DNA from 2 places in the Lysinibacillus sp. JK80 genome. Region 1 is predicted to be linked to the other one. Evidence: riboswitches for the same ligand, from Rfam matches in the RefSeq annotation. Region 1 holds a riboswitch; the other holds the start of a gene.

Region 1 (8,107 bases):
GGCTCTTATTACATGGTTATTCTATGCAGCATTCCTGCATTTACGTCTATCAAAAGGCTGGGAAGGTCGAAAATCTGCTTGGTTAGCACTAATTGGTTTTGGGATTATTTTATTCAACCTAATTGCTGTTAACTTAATTCTTGCAGGTTTACACTCCTACGCGTAACCTGTGAAGCAACAAGCCTTTTCGCTGTAGCGAAGAGGCTTTCTTTTCTTTTCAATATGTGTCACACCATGTACAATAGAAGTTAGAGAAAGATGGAAGAGAGGGATCGTGAAAGTGTCAGAAAATATTTCAGTATTAGTAGTAGATGACGAGGATCGTATTCGCCGCTTATTAAAAATGTATCTTGAGCGAGAAGGATACCTTGTTGACGAGGCCGAAAATGGAGAACAAGCGATCGAGAAATCTTTAGAAAAAGAGTATCACTGTATTTTACTTGATATTATGATGCCTGAAAAAGATGGGCTAGAAGTGTGTGCAGAAATTCGAGAGCGCGCAGCAACACCAATTATTTTATTAACTGCCAAAGGCGAAGAAGCGAACCGTGTACAAGGCTTTGAGCTTGGTGCAGATGACTATATCGTAAAACCATTTAGTCCTCGTGAGGTTGTGTTACGTGTGAAGGCTATTTTACGTCGTTCACAGGCTTTCTCACCAACGACTAATGCATCTTCTTCAAAAGATTTAGTGGTGTTCCAACACTTAATGATTGACCATGATGCACATCGTGTGACTGCAGAAGGCATTGAGGTTAATTTAACACCGAAAGAGTATGAATTGCTGTACTTTTTAGCGAAATCGCCAGACAAAGTATTTGACCGTGAACAACTACTAAAAGAGGTATGGCATTATGACTTCTTTGGTGATTTACGCACAGTAGACACACATGTAAAACGTTTACGTGAAAAGCTCAACCGAGTTTCTGAAAACGCTGCTAAAATGATTGTGACGGTTTGGGGCGTTGGATACAAATTTGAGGTTGTCAATGAATAGAATATGGAATAGTGTTGTCGGGAAGCTATGGGTAACCATATTGCTTCTCGTTTCATTTGTATTATTTGTTTTCACGGTATTAATGCTTGAATTTCTTCAAAATTACCATATGCAGCAAGCAGAAATTTCATTGCGACAAACAGCAGCAACGGTAGCAAGTATAGTAGATGACAATGAAACAGCCGAATCTACCTCTGAATTATTAAAAGATATTTTACCTACAGGAACCAATGCATTGATCGCTATCAGTCATGTTGAAGTGTCCTTTGCGATGCAAGAGGGTGTCAACAAAAAAGAAATACAAGATACTATATTAGCCAATAAATCTTTTCATGAAGTGTTTCAATCAGATGAGCCGATTATTAAAGAAATGATGATGCCTTCTTCAACTGATCAAGAAAAAATGGAATCTTATGTCGTACTTGGTTTTCCCCTAAATGTTGAAAATGCAGTACATGGAGCTGTCTTCATCTACCAAAGCCCAGATGCGCTACATAAAACGTCTAAGGAAACTACGAAAATTGTCTTTTTAGCAGCCTTCATAGCATTTGTGTTGACGACATTCTTCGCATTCTTCCTTTCTTCACGTATAACTTCGCCATTAAGAAAAATGCGTGAATTAGCTTTTGAAATTGCAAAAGGGAATTTTGAAGCGAAAATGCCTACTACCCAAAATGACGAAATTGGTCAGCTTGCCGTTGCCTTCAACCAAATGGGCCGTCAATTAAAGCATAATTTAGAGGTTATCAATCAAGAAAACGAACAGCTTTCTAATATTTTGACATCTATGACAGATGCAGTGATTACGTTTAATCGGGATCGTACAATATTATTAAGTAATCCACCAGCCGAACGTCTGATGCAAAAGTGGTTTGTCAACAAAGGCTCACAAAGTGCAAAACCTATTCCGCCAGAGCTGTATCATATGCTTGATCATGTGCTGATGTTTGAGGATAAACTAGAAGAGGAAATTGAAATGGATGGCAGCTATTATACATTTACCATTAGTCCTCTTTATAGTGGGGAAATGATACGTGGTGCTGTCGCTGTTATTCGTGATATGACTGAACAGCATCGCTTAGAAAAACTAAGATCGGATTTTATTGCGAATGTCTCTCATGAGCTTCGGACACCGATTGCCATGCTTCAAGGTTACTCAGAAGCATTAATGGATGACGATTTTATTCAGGATCAGGAAGAGCGAAATGAGATTACCAAAATTATTTATGATGAATCGAAGCGAATGGGTCGCCTTGTGACAGATTTATTAGATTTGGCACGTATGGAATCAGGGCATATGACGCTTTATAAAGATGAATTACCAATTAATTCTACTTTTGAACGTATTACACAAAAATTTGCACAGGTAGCAAAAGAAAAGCACGTTCGTCTGCTGTTTGAGAGTGAATTTAATGACGAGGCCATGATTAATATAGATGAGGATCGCATTGAACAAGTGCTTACAAATTTAGTTGACAATGCCCTGAGACATACAGATGAAGGGTCTGTGACTGTAAAAGTAGAGCAGGAGCCGACATTTGCTAAAATATCTGTTCAAGATACAGGACATGGCATCCCTCAAGAGGACTTACCCTATGTCTTTGAACGTTTTTATAAAGCAGATAAGGCACGTACTCGTTCCAAGGGTGGAACTGGTCTCGGCTTAGCCATTGCTAGAAATATTGTGAAGGCACACTCAGGTAATATTATGGTAGACAGTGTGTTGAAAGAGGGTACGACCTTCACGTTTTATTTACCGTTCGATTAATAACAAGTATTGCTATTAATTGGCTGTAACTTCTATGAATGTAAGACGACAAATATTATAGAACGGGGGTGGAGTGCTTTGAATGACTCCGTGTTCCATCGACTATACGATGCATATCACCAAGACGTGTTTCAGTTTTTAATATATTTAGTAAAAAACCGTACACTTGCCGAAGATTTAGCACATGAAGTTTATGTACGAGTGTTGCGCTCATACGATCAATTTGCAGGCAATAGTAGTGAGAAAACTTGGCTATTTGCTATTGCTAAAAATGTAGCAATTGATCATTTTAGAAAGCAAGCTGTACGTCAAAAGCATTCACATGATTTCTTTGACTGGGAAACGGAACAGCTCCATTCAACCACGCCATCACCGGAAGATATGCTACAGGCCAGTGATGAATTTATGCAGGTGGAATCAGCACTTGAAAACTGTACAGGCGACCAAAAAATGGTCATTATTATGCGCTATTTTCAAGATTTATCGATTGCAGAAACAGCGCAAATACTAGATTGGACAGAAGCTAAGGTAAAAACGACCCAGCATCGAGCCATTAAATTTTTAAGGCAACAGCTACAGCCGATTAGAGAACAGGAGGCGAAACGGCAATGACGCATAAGCCATTTGATGATGAACAGCTTGAACATGTCTTGAACAATGCCCCTAAGCTTTCTGACCGCCGTTCAAAAGAAGAAATATTAAATCGGTTAATGGCAGATGCTCGCTTGCAGGATAATAGTCACCTACAAGAAGCGATACAACAACCTATAGAGAATGAAGAAGCACAACAAGAAAGTAAATCTTTAATACAAGATGAACGACCATCACGATTTAAGTTCCGAAAAATGCCGATTTTTACGAGTGTAGCAGCAGTTTTCGTGATAACGGTACTCGTTGGCTTCATGTTCATGAATAATGACGCTAGCCAAAAAGATCTAGCTAGTACGCCAGAAACGGCTAATTACTCTACGTTACAGGAAGATCGTTCTGCTAAAGAGGCAGCTACCCAGGATGAGGCACTTCAATCCAGTATTGTATCGGAGCATGAGCGTATGCTATCTTTACGGTCGTCTGTCTATGAGGAAGATGTGAAAGATGCTGTCGTTTTCCGTATTGGTTTGGCAGGACGCGATGCAGAAAGTGTTCCAATGACATATGTGATACCAAATGAGCGTGTAGCAACTGATTTTGGAACAGAAAAGCCTTCTACCCTACAGATGTATGAAAAATATGCTCCTCAAATAGATGAAGAAGCCAAAGGGTTTACGGATTATCATCCTTTTAAAGGTGAACTGAAGGAGAAGGAAGACAAGCTTGTCCACGTATTACCAAAGGACAATGACTATGATGTTGCATCAGCTACCGTTAATGAGTACAAAGGGACTTTAGAGGATACCTTCTCGGATTCTGAATATACGGAAGTTGAGATTCAAAATGAAGATGGCACACCTTATGAGTTTTCTCAGGAGGGTGAGCCAAGTCAAGCCATGTCATTAACAAACGCCAAGCATTTTAATTATTATTTATACCAAGATGGTAGTGGGGCAGAATACCTGTCACCAGATTTCCGTCAAACATTTGCTAATGTTACAGAAGCACTTACACTAATGAAAAACAAAAATGATGATGTTTATGTAACAGTGGTTCCTGAAAATGTAACATATACCGTGAAAGAGGAAGCAGAAGGTGTAGTCGTAACATTCGATATTCCCTTAGATTTAGCATCGATGGAGTCAATTCGCGCTACCCAATTGATTGAAGCTATGATGTTAACTGCTGCTAGCTTTGACCAACAATTACGCTTGGATAATGTGGTCCAAGAAAGCTGGGAAGGATTCGATTTAAAAACGTATTTGCCCAAGCCTGTGGGGCCAAATAAACAATATATGCCTTAGTCAAAATCAAAAATGGAGCATTCCTGTAACATGGAATGCTCCATTTTTACAATACTTACAAATCTAATCGGAATTTTTTAAGCAGAACTATTTACTTTTTCTTAATAATTAATTATAGTAAGGTTGTAGTATAAAATAATATGATTCATCTTCGGGGCAGGGTGAAAATCCCGACCGGCGGTAATAGAGTGGTGAACCGTTAATGTTTCCATTAACTCGAATGGTTTATGCTTCGCTCTTCAGCCCGCGACCTGTGCAAATTTATTTGCATGGCTGACTTGGTGTAATTCCGAGGCCGACAGTTAAAGTCTGGATGGGAGAAGATGGAGGTACGATCGTCATTCATTGTTATGAAATAAACTATGACCGAGCGCTTTTTTTGTATGGCTTTTTAAACAGTGCTCAAAAATAGTTTAAATTGACGCTTATTCGTCATGCCTTTCTCCCTTGTGCTCTTTATGCATAAGGGTTTTTTCGTGCTAACAATTGAAAGATCGTCACCTTTCTTCTTGCGAGATTGAATCAGCAAAGAGGAGAGAGTTTTCTATGAAGAAAAATGTTAAACTTCAATCGTTTATTACGATTGGCATGCTGAGCAGTATTTCGTTTTTATTAATGCTTTTTAATTTCCCAATTCCACCATTCCCAGCATTCTTGGAAGTCGACTTTAGTGATATGCCTGCATTAATAGCAGCCATCACAATGGGGCCTGTAGCTGGTATTTTAGTAGAATTATTTAAAAATGTATTGGATTGGATTTTCTCTGGAACGCCAACAGGCGTGCCAGTAGGTCATATTGCCAACTTTGCAACAGGCATTTTATTTATTTTGCCTGTAAGCCTTATTTTTAATCGCTTTAAAACAATTGCTGGTCTTGTTGGAGGTTTAGCGACAGGAACAGTCGTAATGGCAGTAGGGATGAGTATTTTAAACTACGCAGTATTTTTACCGATGTACACATACTTCTTAGGAATGGAACCTGTTGTAGGTGACTCACTTTATAAAATGATTATCGCTGGGATTTTACCATTTAACATTGTGAAAGGTATTTTATTAACGGCTATTATGGCGTTTTTATTTACAACTATGCGCAAGTGGATCGACCGCCAGCGTTCTATCTATATAACAAAATAATTTTTACTAACCTCGGGTGAACATACCTGAGGTTTTTTGTTGGAAGGAATGATGGATAGGGAAAGGTGTGAAGAATAGAAAGGCTAAACTAACGGATAAATATAGAAAAAAGTAATGGGGTAAAAAAGCTAACTAGTACTTTATAATTATAACCTAGTCGAAAGCTATATTTTCATGTAAAATAGAGAAGAGTTTAGAATGTTTGAGGAGTTTGAAGAGATGAGTGGAAAAAAAGGACAATGGTCTAGTAAATTAGGTTTTATTTTAGCATCAGCTGGTGCGGCGATCGGACTAGGGGCAATTTGGAAACTTCCCTATGTAACAGGACAAAGTGGTGGAGGAGCATTTTTCCTTATCTTTGTATTATTTACCTTGTTAATAGGACTACCGATGTTATTGTCCGAGTATGTTTTAGGACGTGGTACACAATCCGAGGCTGTAACAGCGTATAAAAAAATTGCTCCAACTAAGCCAGGATGGGCCTGGATTGGTCGAATGGGCGTGCTAGGCTGTTTTTTATTATTAACTTTTTATAGCGTTGTTGGAGGTTGGATCTTTATTTATAGCGGGCTAGGTGTAGCTGGCGCGGTAATTGATCCAGCAGTAGATCCTGCTGAATTATTTGGAAAAATTATAGGCACGCCTTGGATTACGCTAGTTGGTCTAGTGTTGTTTACATTAGCCAACGTACTTGTGATTTCATTAGGTGTACAAAATGGGATTGAAAAGGCCAATAAATGGATGATGCCGTTACTTTTCATAATGTTCATTGTCCTTGTTGTGCGTGCAGTTACATTAGATGGGGCAATGGAAGGGGTAAAATTCTTCTTATGGCCTGATTTCTCGAATATTACGGGTAAGGCATTATTAGAAGCCTTAGGGCAATCGTTCTTTGGGTTAGCAGTAGGTTTTTCTTGTCTAGTTACATATAGCTCTTATCTAAAAAAAGATGTCAGTCTTCCGAATTCAGCGGGTTCTGTAGTGCTGTTAACCGTGCTTGTTTCATTTTTAGCAGGTTTAGCGATTTTCCCTGTTGTGTTCGCCTTTGATTTAGAGCCAGCAGCGGGTCCAGGTTTGCTATTTATGGTGCTACCAACAGCATTTAGTCAAATGCCATTTGGTGAAGTGTTTTTAGCCATGTTTTTATTGCTATTTTTATTTGCTACATTAACGTCATCATTTAGTTTATATGAGATTATCGTCGCGGCATTTATGGAGCATAGTCAGAAATCGCGTCCAATGTGGACACTTTTACTTGGTATAGTCGTGTTTATTGCAGCCATTCCAGCAGCGCTTTCTTCGAGTGTTTTATCGGATATAATGATTTTTGAGAAAAGTATCTTTGATGCAACCGATTTTTTAGTGTCGAATATCATGCTTCCGCTAGGGAATTTATTCATTGCTATTTTTATTGCCTATGTAGTGGATAAAGAATTTGTGAAGAGAGAATTGCTAACGGGAAGTCAAATGGGACAAGGGTATTATTCGACATATCGTATGTTAATGCTAGTTGTTGTACCGATTATCATTCTAGTTGTGTTTGTTAATATGCTACTGCAGTATTAAAGAAAAGGTATATTCCGCCATAGGAAAAATACCTTCTCTTAGTGTTAAAAACATAACAGTCAATAGAAAGGTAGAAGTGGATTTCTATTGCAAGGCTACTTGCTTTCCTGTGGGCGAGTGCCAGCAGCTTCCTCCGTGTAGGGGCTCACCTGTCTTGTTAATCCACGGGAGTCAAGAAGCCTTCCGCACCAACCCAAAAAATCTCAATCTTTTTAGCAAAGGTTTTCAAATAAAGTAAAGGAGTTCATTACCCTTTATGAAGAGGTGTTGTCACTCATCACTTCTCCACATTGAAAATAAGAGCCTATCCCCTCTAAGAATACAAATAATGGGTAGATTTGATCGCTATGCTACTATGAGGTAAAGACACTTTGTAGAATGGTTGATAGCGTCACTCCTATGGGATTTAGCGGCTCATCGGACGCCCCCCCTGGAAAGGACGCTGGCGGAACGAAAATCAACCTCTCGCCTTGCAAAGTTACTATTTCTACCGTTGACATCTTCTTTTTTTAACAACATAAAAAGGTGTATTCCGTCTAATAGGAATACACCTTTTATTATGATTATAGAGATTAATAATCGTTAAGTGATAGCTCACCTAGCCAATCTTCTTTAATAATCTTCCTTGCTTGTTCTTCACTTTCGGCAATAGGGAATACTTTATCAACCTGTGAAATAGCGAATAAGTTGCGAATGAAATCATCGACGACAATAATGGCGATTTTCTTATCTTTTACAGACACCTTC
Region 2 (8,107 bases), 240 kb from region 1:
ATTACACACTGTAACAAATAGTTTAATAATCCTTGACAAGAAAGTAAACTAAAAAGATAAGTAATAACTTTTTATGTCTCATTTCCTATTTAAATGGAAAATTGAAAAAACCACTAAAGCAAAGGTATCAAAAAAAGATCAGGTATCGACAATACCTGATCTCATCACAATATGCTTATTTTTTACTTGAAGTCCGTGTTTGATCTTGCGGCTTTAGAAAGGTAGGTCGTTTACTATAGCCCTTTGGAGAAAGTCTCAATAACGACTTACGTATATTGCCCTTTTCAAAATCAGCACTAAAATTTACATACGGCACTCCCAAGACTCTCATATTCGCAGTGTATAAAAGGATGAAAAACACGGATATAAAAAAACCAAATAATCCAAAAAACGCCGAAGCCATAATAATGATTAATCGAAAAATACTCATAGCCGTCACAAAGGATTGATTGACCAATGTAAATGCAGCGATACTAGAAATGGCAATCACAACTATCATTGAGGGGCTTGTAACACCTGCTTTAATCGCTGCATCCCCAATAATTAGTCCCCCTACCACACTAACTGAGCCACTGATTGCACTAGGAAGGCGCAAGTTAGCCTCTCGAAACAATTCAAACATAAATAGCATCATTAAAATTTCTAGAATGGTTGGAAAGGGCAATCCTGACCTCGATTCTACAACCGTAGCAAGTAGAAGAAATGGAAGCTGTTCTTGATGATAAGTCGTCAATGCAAGCCAAAAACCTGGCAGTAGCATACTTATTAATATCCCGACAATTCTGAGTAATCGTTCCATCGAACTAACGATGATTGGGTACTCATTATCCTCTGCTGATTTAAAGAGCAACATAATATTTGTAGGTGTAATTATGGCATAGGACACACCATCAATCATTAAGAGTATTCTTCCTCTAATTAAGGCCTGCATAGCAAAATCAGGTCTTCCTGTATAATCATGTCTTGGAAGAATTGTCGCTGTCCTTTCAATTTTTTCCATTAATAAGTCGCCATTGATAACAATATCCGTGTCAATTTTTTGTAATTGAAGTCGAATTTGTTCCAGCATATTTAAATTCACAATGTCTTCCATATATAGTATGGCTACGGTTGTTTTAGAACGCTTACCAATTTCTAATGTCTCTACACTAAAAGAATTAGTCGGTAATCGTTTTCTTAATAAAGCAATATTAATAAAAACATCTTCAATAAAGTCATCTCTAGGTCCCTTTACTACTAGTTCTAATGTTGTTTCCCCAGGCTCTCGATTGGGTCTTTTTGAAATATCACTAGAATAAAGTAATTGATTTTCTTCAAAATACAGTAAAACATGGCCTTTATAGACCCTAGTTACCGTATCTTCTTTCGATAAAATCTTTTGTAAATAGGGAATGTGTAAATGCTGTTCAATTTCTTCCTCTAGCATGTCCTCCGTGACATTGCATAACAAAGATTGAACACGTTGAACAACCACAGTTTGAAGTATTTGCTCATTGACCATTGCATCACAAGTTATCAAATGTACTGTATATTGCTGAAAATTATATTGTTGGAAAATCACATCAGCAGAGCGTTGAAATAGTGATTTCAACATTTTCAAATTAATTTGTTCCATTGATGAAATACTTCTCATCTCCTACTGAGCCAGCTCAAGATTAGTACATTTATGAAAACAATCACCTTCAATAAATACACTTAAGCATATTTTTCCCATGGTTGTTCAAAATATTCAAAGAAACGAATGTTGTGAAGACTATTCAAATTGTCCTGATCCAATCATTTTCTTTAGATTTGCCATCTCAATTGCAGACATTGCCGCATCATAGCCTTTATTACCAGATTTTGTTCCTGCACGTTCAATTGCCTGTTCAATATTTTCAGTAGTAACAATTCCAAAAATAACAGGTACATTCGTTGACAATGACACATTGGCAATGCCTTTTGCTGATTCATTACAAACATAGTCATAGTGTGTTGTAGAGCCACGAATAACAGTACCTAAACCAATAATAGCATCATATTTCTTTGTTTCTGCCAGTTGTTTTGCTATAAAAGGAACTTCAAAAGCCCCTGGCACCCATGCAACATCAATAGATGCAGAATCAACCCCATGACGAGTTAAACCATCCATTGCCCCATCCAATAATTTGCTAGTAATAAACTCATTAAAACGACCCACTACTACTGCAATTTTCAAATCCGTTCCAATTAATTGTGCTTCAAATGTTTGACCCATTGTTCCTTCTCCTTTTTACATAGAAATTTTAGTTTTATTAGTGGATAATTGTTTACGATAAGCAACCAATGCTTCTATCGAGATCATTTTTAAGCCATGATGTGCAGCGTAATTTGTTAGTTCTTCAAACCGAAGCATATGCCCATCATCACCCATAATTTCGCAAATAACACCTGCAGGTACGCTATGACAAAGCTTCGCTAGGTCAATAGTGGCCTCCGTGTGCCCTCTCCGTTCCAGCACGCCTTGCTCTTTCGCAATCAACGGAAAAATATGGCCTGGTCGACGAAAATCAGTTGGCTTAGCTTGCTTTTCTATCATTCTTTGTATCGTTAGCGCACGCTCAAAGGCGCTAATCCCTGTCGTTGTTTCTACATGATCGATACTTACCGTAAATGCGGTTTGATGGTTATCTGTATTGTGCTGAACCATTGGATATAAATCTAGCTTTTGTGCAAGCTGCTGCGAAATCGGCGTACAAATTAAACCTCTACCATTGGTTGCCATAAAGTTGATTGTTGCTGGTGTGATGAATTCAGCGAGTGCCAGAAGATCTCCTTCATTTTCTCGATCCTCATCATCAACCACCACAATCATATTGCCCTGCCTTAAATCCTCTATGGCTTCTTCAATTGAATGTAGCACGATGATCAACTCCTATTCTGTGATTTAAAAACCATGTTGTGCTAAATAATCTCTTGTAATAGCTGGTGTTGTTTGCCCCTTTTTTAATTGCCCTATAATGTATTTTCCAACTAAATCGGTTTCGATATTAACGATTGCTCCAACCCTCTTCATACCTAAAACGGTTTCTTTGTAAGTATGAGGAATAAGTGAAATTGTGACACTATTGGCTTCAACATGAAAAAGGGTTAAGCTTGTGCCATCAATTGTTATGGAACCCTTTGGAATACAAAAGTTGGTTAGCTCCTCTGACATTTCGATATCAATATATACAGCGTTTGCTACTGGACGTTTTCGCAAAATTTTGCCGACTCCATCAACATGACCAGCAACAAAATGGCCACCAAATCGCCCATTAGCAGGCATGGCACGCTCCAAATTAACAGAATCACCTATTGCCAGCTGCTGTAGATTTGTTGCTTTGACTGTTTCAGGCATAACATCCATCGTAAGCTGCTGTTGTGTGAAATTTGTCACCGTTAAACAAACTCCATTGACCGCTATACTGTCACCAAGCTTGACATCCTCCGTTATCTTGGCTGATTGAACCGTAATTTTCATACTGTCCCGATCACTTTGCAAGGCTTTTATGATACCAATATCCTCTACAAGTCCTGTAAACATTCCATCACCTACTCTACTTTATTAGCACTTCTATCCTTAACTTTTAAAGTTGATCTACCTATTTTTGTGCCTTATCCTTCTCCCTTCTCTCGTTAGCAATAAAAAATAAAAACCCCTTTACATCAAAGGGGTTTTGGGAGTATAAGACATCAACAAATAAGCCTATTTGAAAACAATTTTTTCATAGACTGTCATCTCACTCGTTCTTCTCCCATCCAGACTATCACTGTCGGTTTTGGATTTGCACCAAATCAGCTTGCGCTCACGGACTTTGAATTGCTTCATCACCGCCGATTGGGAATTTCACCCTACCCCGAAGAACATCTTCTATTCGATTGTAGCTAAATAAAAAAACTTCCCACAAGATGATTGGGAAGTTTTGTAATAAATGCATAGTCAAATAAACCTTCTAAATTAGAATCAATTTAAAAAGTTCGCATTTTTACCCTTCTCCCATCCAGACTGTAACTGTCGGTTTTGGATTTGCACCAAATCAGCTTGCGCTCACGGACTTTGAATTGCTTCATCACCGCCGATCGGGAATTTCACCCTACCCCGAAGAATATTTTTATTTAGCTAGTCTTACGATAACACTATTTTATTATATTATCCATCCTTCTTTTTAAATTTTTTTCGAAGCATAAATTTTAAACAGCTTTGACTCGACTTGAAAAATGTAAAAGATGTTATTAAAATGATGACATTTAACCTGTTTATGGAACTTCTTAATCAAAAAAACGTTCCTTTACAAGTGACTATTCAGTCTAGCAGTTTGGAGGTCATTTACTTGACATTTTTTAAAAATATACCTTTTAAACAAGCTATTTTCTATACCCTATTAGCACTCTGTTGTGGGGTTTCGATCGTTTTCGTACATCATAACGAACAATTTTATGATCGACCGATAGCGGAAATAACGCAAGTGGATGTAACAGCATCAGAACCGATGACAGATATGTATGAAAATGAGGATTTTTTGTTTACACAGGAGATTATGGCCATTATCAAAAATGGTCAGCATAAGGGGCAATCCATTCATTTGACGAATGACTATTCTTCGTCTGGTGCTTTTGATCAAGAATACCATGTAGGCAATGAAATCTTTGTCACGCTAGATGATCGCACAACACAATCTGTTTTAACAGGAACCATTCTCGATTTAAAACGAGATCAAACCATGGTAATGATTGCATGGATTTTTATTTTTGCCCTACTTATTGTAGGTAAAAGACAAGGCTTATTTTCTATCATTAGTTTGAGTGTCAATGCTGTGATTTTATCATTCGCATTAGATCTTTATGTGAAGCATGGGGGCGTAAGCCTGTTATTAGTCAGCGGCATTTGCGCCCTGCTATTTACGATTATTTCGCTACTACTTATTAGTGGATTGCATACAAAAACATATGTAGCCATCGTGTCCACACTTTTAGGCACTGTTATAGCGCTTATCATAAGCTCTATTGTAATGTGGTTGACAGGTGAAAATGGTCTTCGTTATGAAGAAATGCAATTTTTAACACGTCCCTATCGTACCGTCTTTATGGCAGGTTTATTTATTGGCTCACTTGGGGCAGTAATGGATGTTTCTATTACAATGGCTTCCTCAATTTTTGCTTTATACGAGCAAGATCCTACAATCTCTGTCAAGGCTCTGAAATCTTCGGGACATGAAATCGGTAAAGATATTATGGGTACCATTACAAGTATCTTATTCTTTGCCTACCTTTGCGGCTCCATACCTATGATTATTCTCTATTTAAAAAATTCTTCCACATTAGGGCTTACATTGTCCTTAAATCTTTCATTAGAATTAGCCCGTGCCTTAGCAGGGGGTATTGGTGTTGTCCTTACGATTCCTATCAGTCAGTATACCGCTATATTTTTCATTAATCGAAAGAGGGTTCAAGGATGAATGTTGTCGTCTTATTAGCAGTTATATTATTCGTGTTAATGGTACTTGTCGGCGGTAGACAGGGGATACGCTCATTTCTTTCTTTATTCCTAAACTTTGGTGTGCTCTTTGTCACCATTTTTTTAATGACAAACCCTAAAAATAGCCCCATCATCTTGACGTTTATTGCCTGTACGGTCATTAGCTGTATTAGTCTTTTCTATATCAATAAAACAAACAGTAAAACCATTACAGCCTTTATCTCGACGATGGTGACGATAGGTATGTTACTACTCTTTATTACCTTTGTAACGGAAAAGTCGATGATCCAAGGGTTTGGCGAAGAATCAACTGAAGAAATCAGCATCTTTTCTCTCTACATTGGTGTTAATTTTGTGCAGATTGGTGCATCAGTCATCATTATGAGTACGATTGGTGCCATTATGGATGTAGCCATTTCCATCGCTACCTCTATGCATGAGATTTTTTATCGCAATCCTTCGATGAGTAGAAAAAAATTATTTACAGCTGGCTTAAGCATAGGAAGAGATATATTAGGAACCGATACTAATACGTTATTTTTTGCTTTCTTTGGTGGCTATTTAAGCTTATTAATCTGGTTCAAGGACCTCTCCTATTCGATTGGGGAAATTGTTAACTCCAAGGTTTTTAGTGCCGAAATGACAACCATTTTTTGTGCAGGAATCGGCATTGCATTGATTATTCCGATTGCCGCCTGCATCAATGCCTTTTATTTAATTCAAACACGCGAAAAAACAGAAAAACTTTTATAAAAATTACCAGTACCTATCATAAAACACAATAATGTCTAGGTGTCTCAATGGATTTTTGAGACACCTCCTTTTGTTGTACTATTTTCATTGCAATCGCCGTATTTTCTGATAATATTTACCATAAGATGTTTACGTACGCTCAAAATGGTTGTTATTTCAAGAATACTAGATGCCCATTCCATGTAACATTTTTTAGCATAGAACGTCAATACAACGAGATGAAAAAGGAGAAAGTTTGCAATGAAGCATATTATCTTTGATTTTGATGGGACGCTTGCAGATTCTACTGCTGTGTTTGCCTCAGCATGGAATACTTTAGCCCAAAAATATAAATTTAAAGGCATTGAATTAAAGGAAATTGATACATTAAAAAAATTATCAATTTCAGAACGCAGTAAATTATTCGACTTTCCAATGTATAAGTTGCCTATGATTTTACCGCAATTTTATAAATTGTATCGTCAATCATTAAATGATGTTCATCTTTTTGAAGGAATGAAAGAACTATTAATAGAGATTGATAAAAGAGGCTATAAAATCCTGATTATTTCCTCAAACTCTAAAGAGAATATTTTAGAATTTCTTAAAATGAACGGTATTCATTGTGTAGCAGATGTACTTTGCTCTAACCGCATTTTTGGTAAGGACAAAGTAATGAAAAAGTTTTTAAAGGAAGCAAATGTCGACTCGTCTAACGTCGTATACATTGGAGACGAGCAAAGGGATATTGTTGCTTGTAAGAAAGCCGGTATACCAATTATTTGGGTGGAATGGGGCTATGATGCCAAAGAAGTCGTGCAAAATGACGAACCAGAATACAGTGTCTCTACACCACAGGAAATTTTAGAGATCATTTAATCATGAAAAAGGATAATAGCACTTGTCTATTATCCTTTTTATATGCCTATCCTTTGATGTCACTAATTTGCATTAGCTTTTCTGCTGTACTATTAACCCCTTTGTAGGCATCTGTTAATTCATGCATACTCGCAGCAAACTGCTGTGTAAACGCAGCAATTTGATTTGTTGATGCATTGACCTGATCGATGGATTGTTTAATATTTTCTAGTTGCACAGTTATGCTATCAGCACTTTCTGTACTACTCTGGGACATTTTTTGTATTTCAGAAGCGACCACCGCAAAGCCACGCCCATGCTCACCTGAACGTGCTGCTTCTATCGATGCGTTTAGACCAAGAATTCTCGATTTCATAGCTAAATCTTTTACTAAATGGACAATCACATTAATTTGTTCAATATCGCCTGTCATCGATTCCGCGAAATTAGATAGCTCTTCCAAACGATTGGATACATCCTTACTGGCAGTGGCTAATCCTTCATTTGTAGCTGTCATTTCTTCTACAGCACTCGAAAGCTCAGTTGCCAATAGACGCATACTATCCATTTTTTCGTTGGAAATAATGGCACTTACTACGCCAATAATACGTCCTCCTTCAAAAATAGGCTGGGCAGAGGCGATATAGGCCATACCAAAACCTTCTGCGCTACGCTCCTCTTTCACAAATTTTCCTGAACTTAACGCTATTTCTGTTGCTGTACCTCGATATTTATGTACTGGGTCACCAACCCCAACTTTTAAGTCAACCTTTTTTCCTGGTTTGTAGGCAAGCACTTTTTCCGTATCTGCCACGATGACACAAGCATCCTCTGGGTAAGTTGCTTGGTATAAATCAATCGAATCAATCGTTGCTTGTAGTTTAGGATGCATTGTCTTTTCCCCCTAAAATTTTCTGAATTGTATCAATTTAACTATATCATGCGATCCGAAAAAAGACACCAATGTCCAGTGGTGTCTCCTTACAACATTATGGTTTTTTCAATAATTCTACATATTTTTCTGCCGTTCGAATTTCAATT

Evidence for each region. A riboswitch is a leader RNA that binds a small molecule or an ion and turns the genes downstream of it on or off. The one in region 1 is predicted to bind FMN.
Region 2: it holds a riboswitch for FMN, as region 1 does, so the genes downstream of both, ribE (riboflavin synthase) here and HXV90_RS09465 (ECF transporter S component) in region 1, are expected to answer to the same signal.

What each region holds. Positions count from the first base shown of each region.
Region 1 is NZ_CP058997.1:1,787,237-1,795,343, reverse strand. Features, by position in the region: gene ccsB (c-type cytochrome biogenesis protein CcsB) at 1-166, shown strand, start outside; gene HXV90_RS09485 (response regulator transcription factor) at 281-997, shown strand; gene HXV90_RS09480 (ATP-binding protein) at 990-2,765, shown strand; gene sigX (RNA polymerase sigma factor SigX) at 2,844-3,377, shown strand; gene HXV90_RS09470 (RNA polymerase subunit sigma) at 3,374-4,660, shown strand; FMN riboswitch at 4,804-4,989, shown strand; gene HXV90_RS09465 (ECF transporter S component) at 5,207-5,794, shown strand; gene HXV90_RS09460 (sodium-dependent transporter) at 6,014-7,360, shown strand; gene HXV90_RS09455 (STAS domain-containing protein) at 7,933-8,107, opposite strand, start outside.
Region 2 is NZ_CP058997.1:1,546,067-1,554,173, forward strand. Features, by position in the region: gene HXV90_RS08230 (spore germination protein) at 176-1,615, opposite strand; gene ribH (6,7-dimethyl-8-ribityllumazine synthase) at 1,754-2,236, opposite strand; gene ribB (3,4-dihydroxy-2-butanone-4-phosphate synthase) at 2,252-2,881, opposite strand; gene ribE (riboflavin synthase) at 2,906-3,544, opposite strand; FMN riboswitch at 3,744-3,869, opposite strand; FMN riboswitch at 3,986-4,111, opposite strand; gene HXV90_RS08250 (YibE/F family protein) at 4,332-5,456, shown strand; gene HXV90_RS08255 (YibE/F family protein) at 5,453-6,229, shown strand; gene HXV90_RS08260 (HAD-IA family hydrolase) at 6,470-7,087, shown strand; gene HXV90_RS08265 (methyl-accepting chemotaxis protein) at 7,134-7,958, opposite strand; gene HXV90_RS08270 (VanW family protein) at 8,056-8,107, opposite strand, start outside.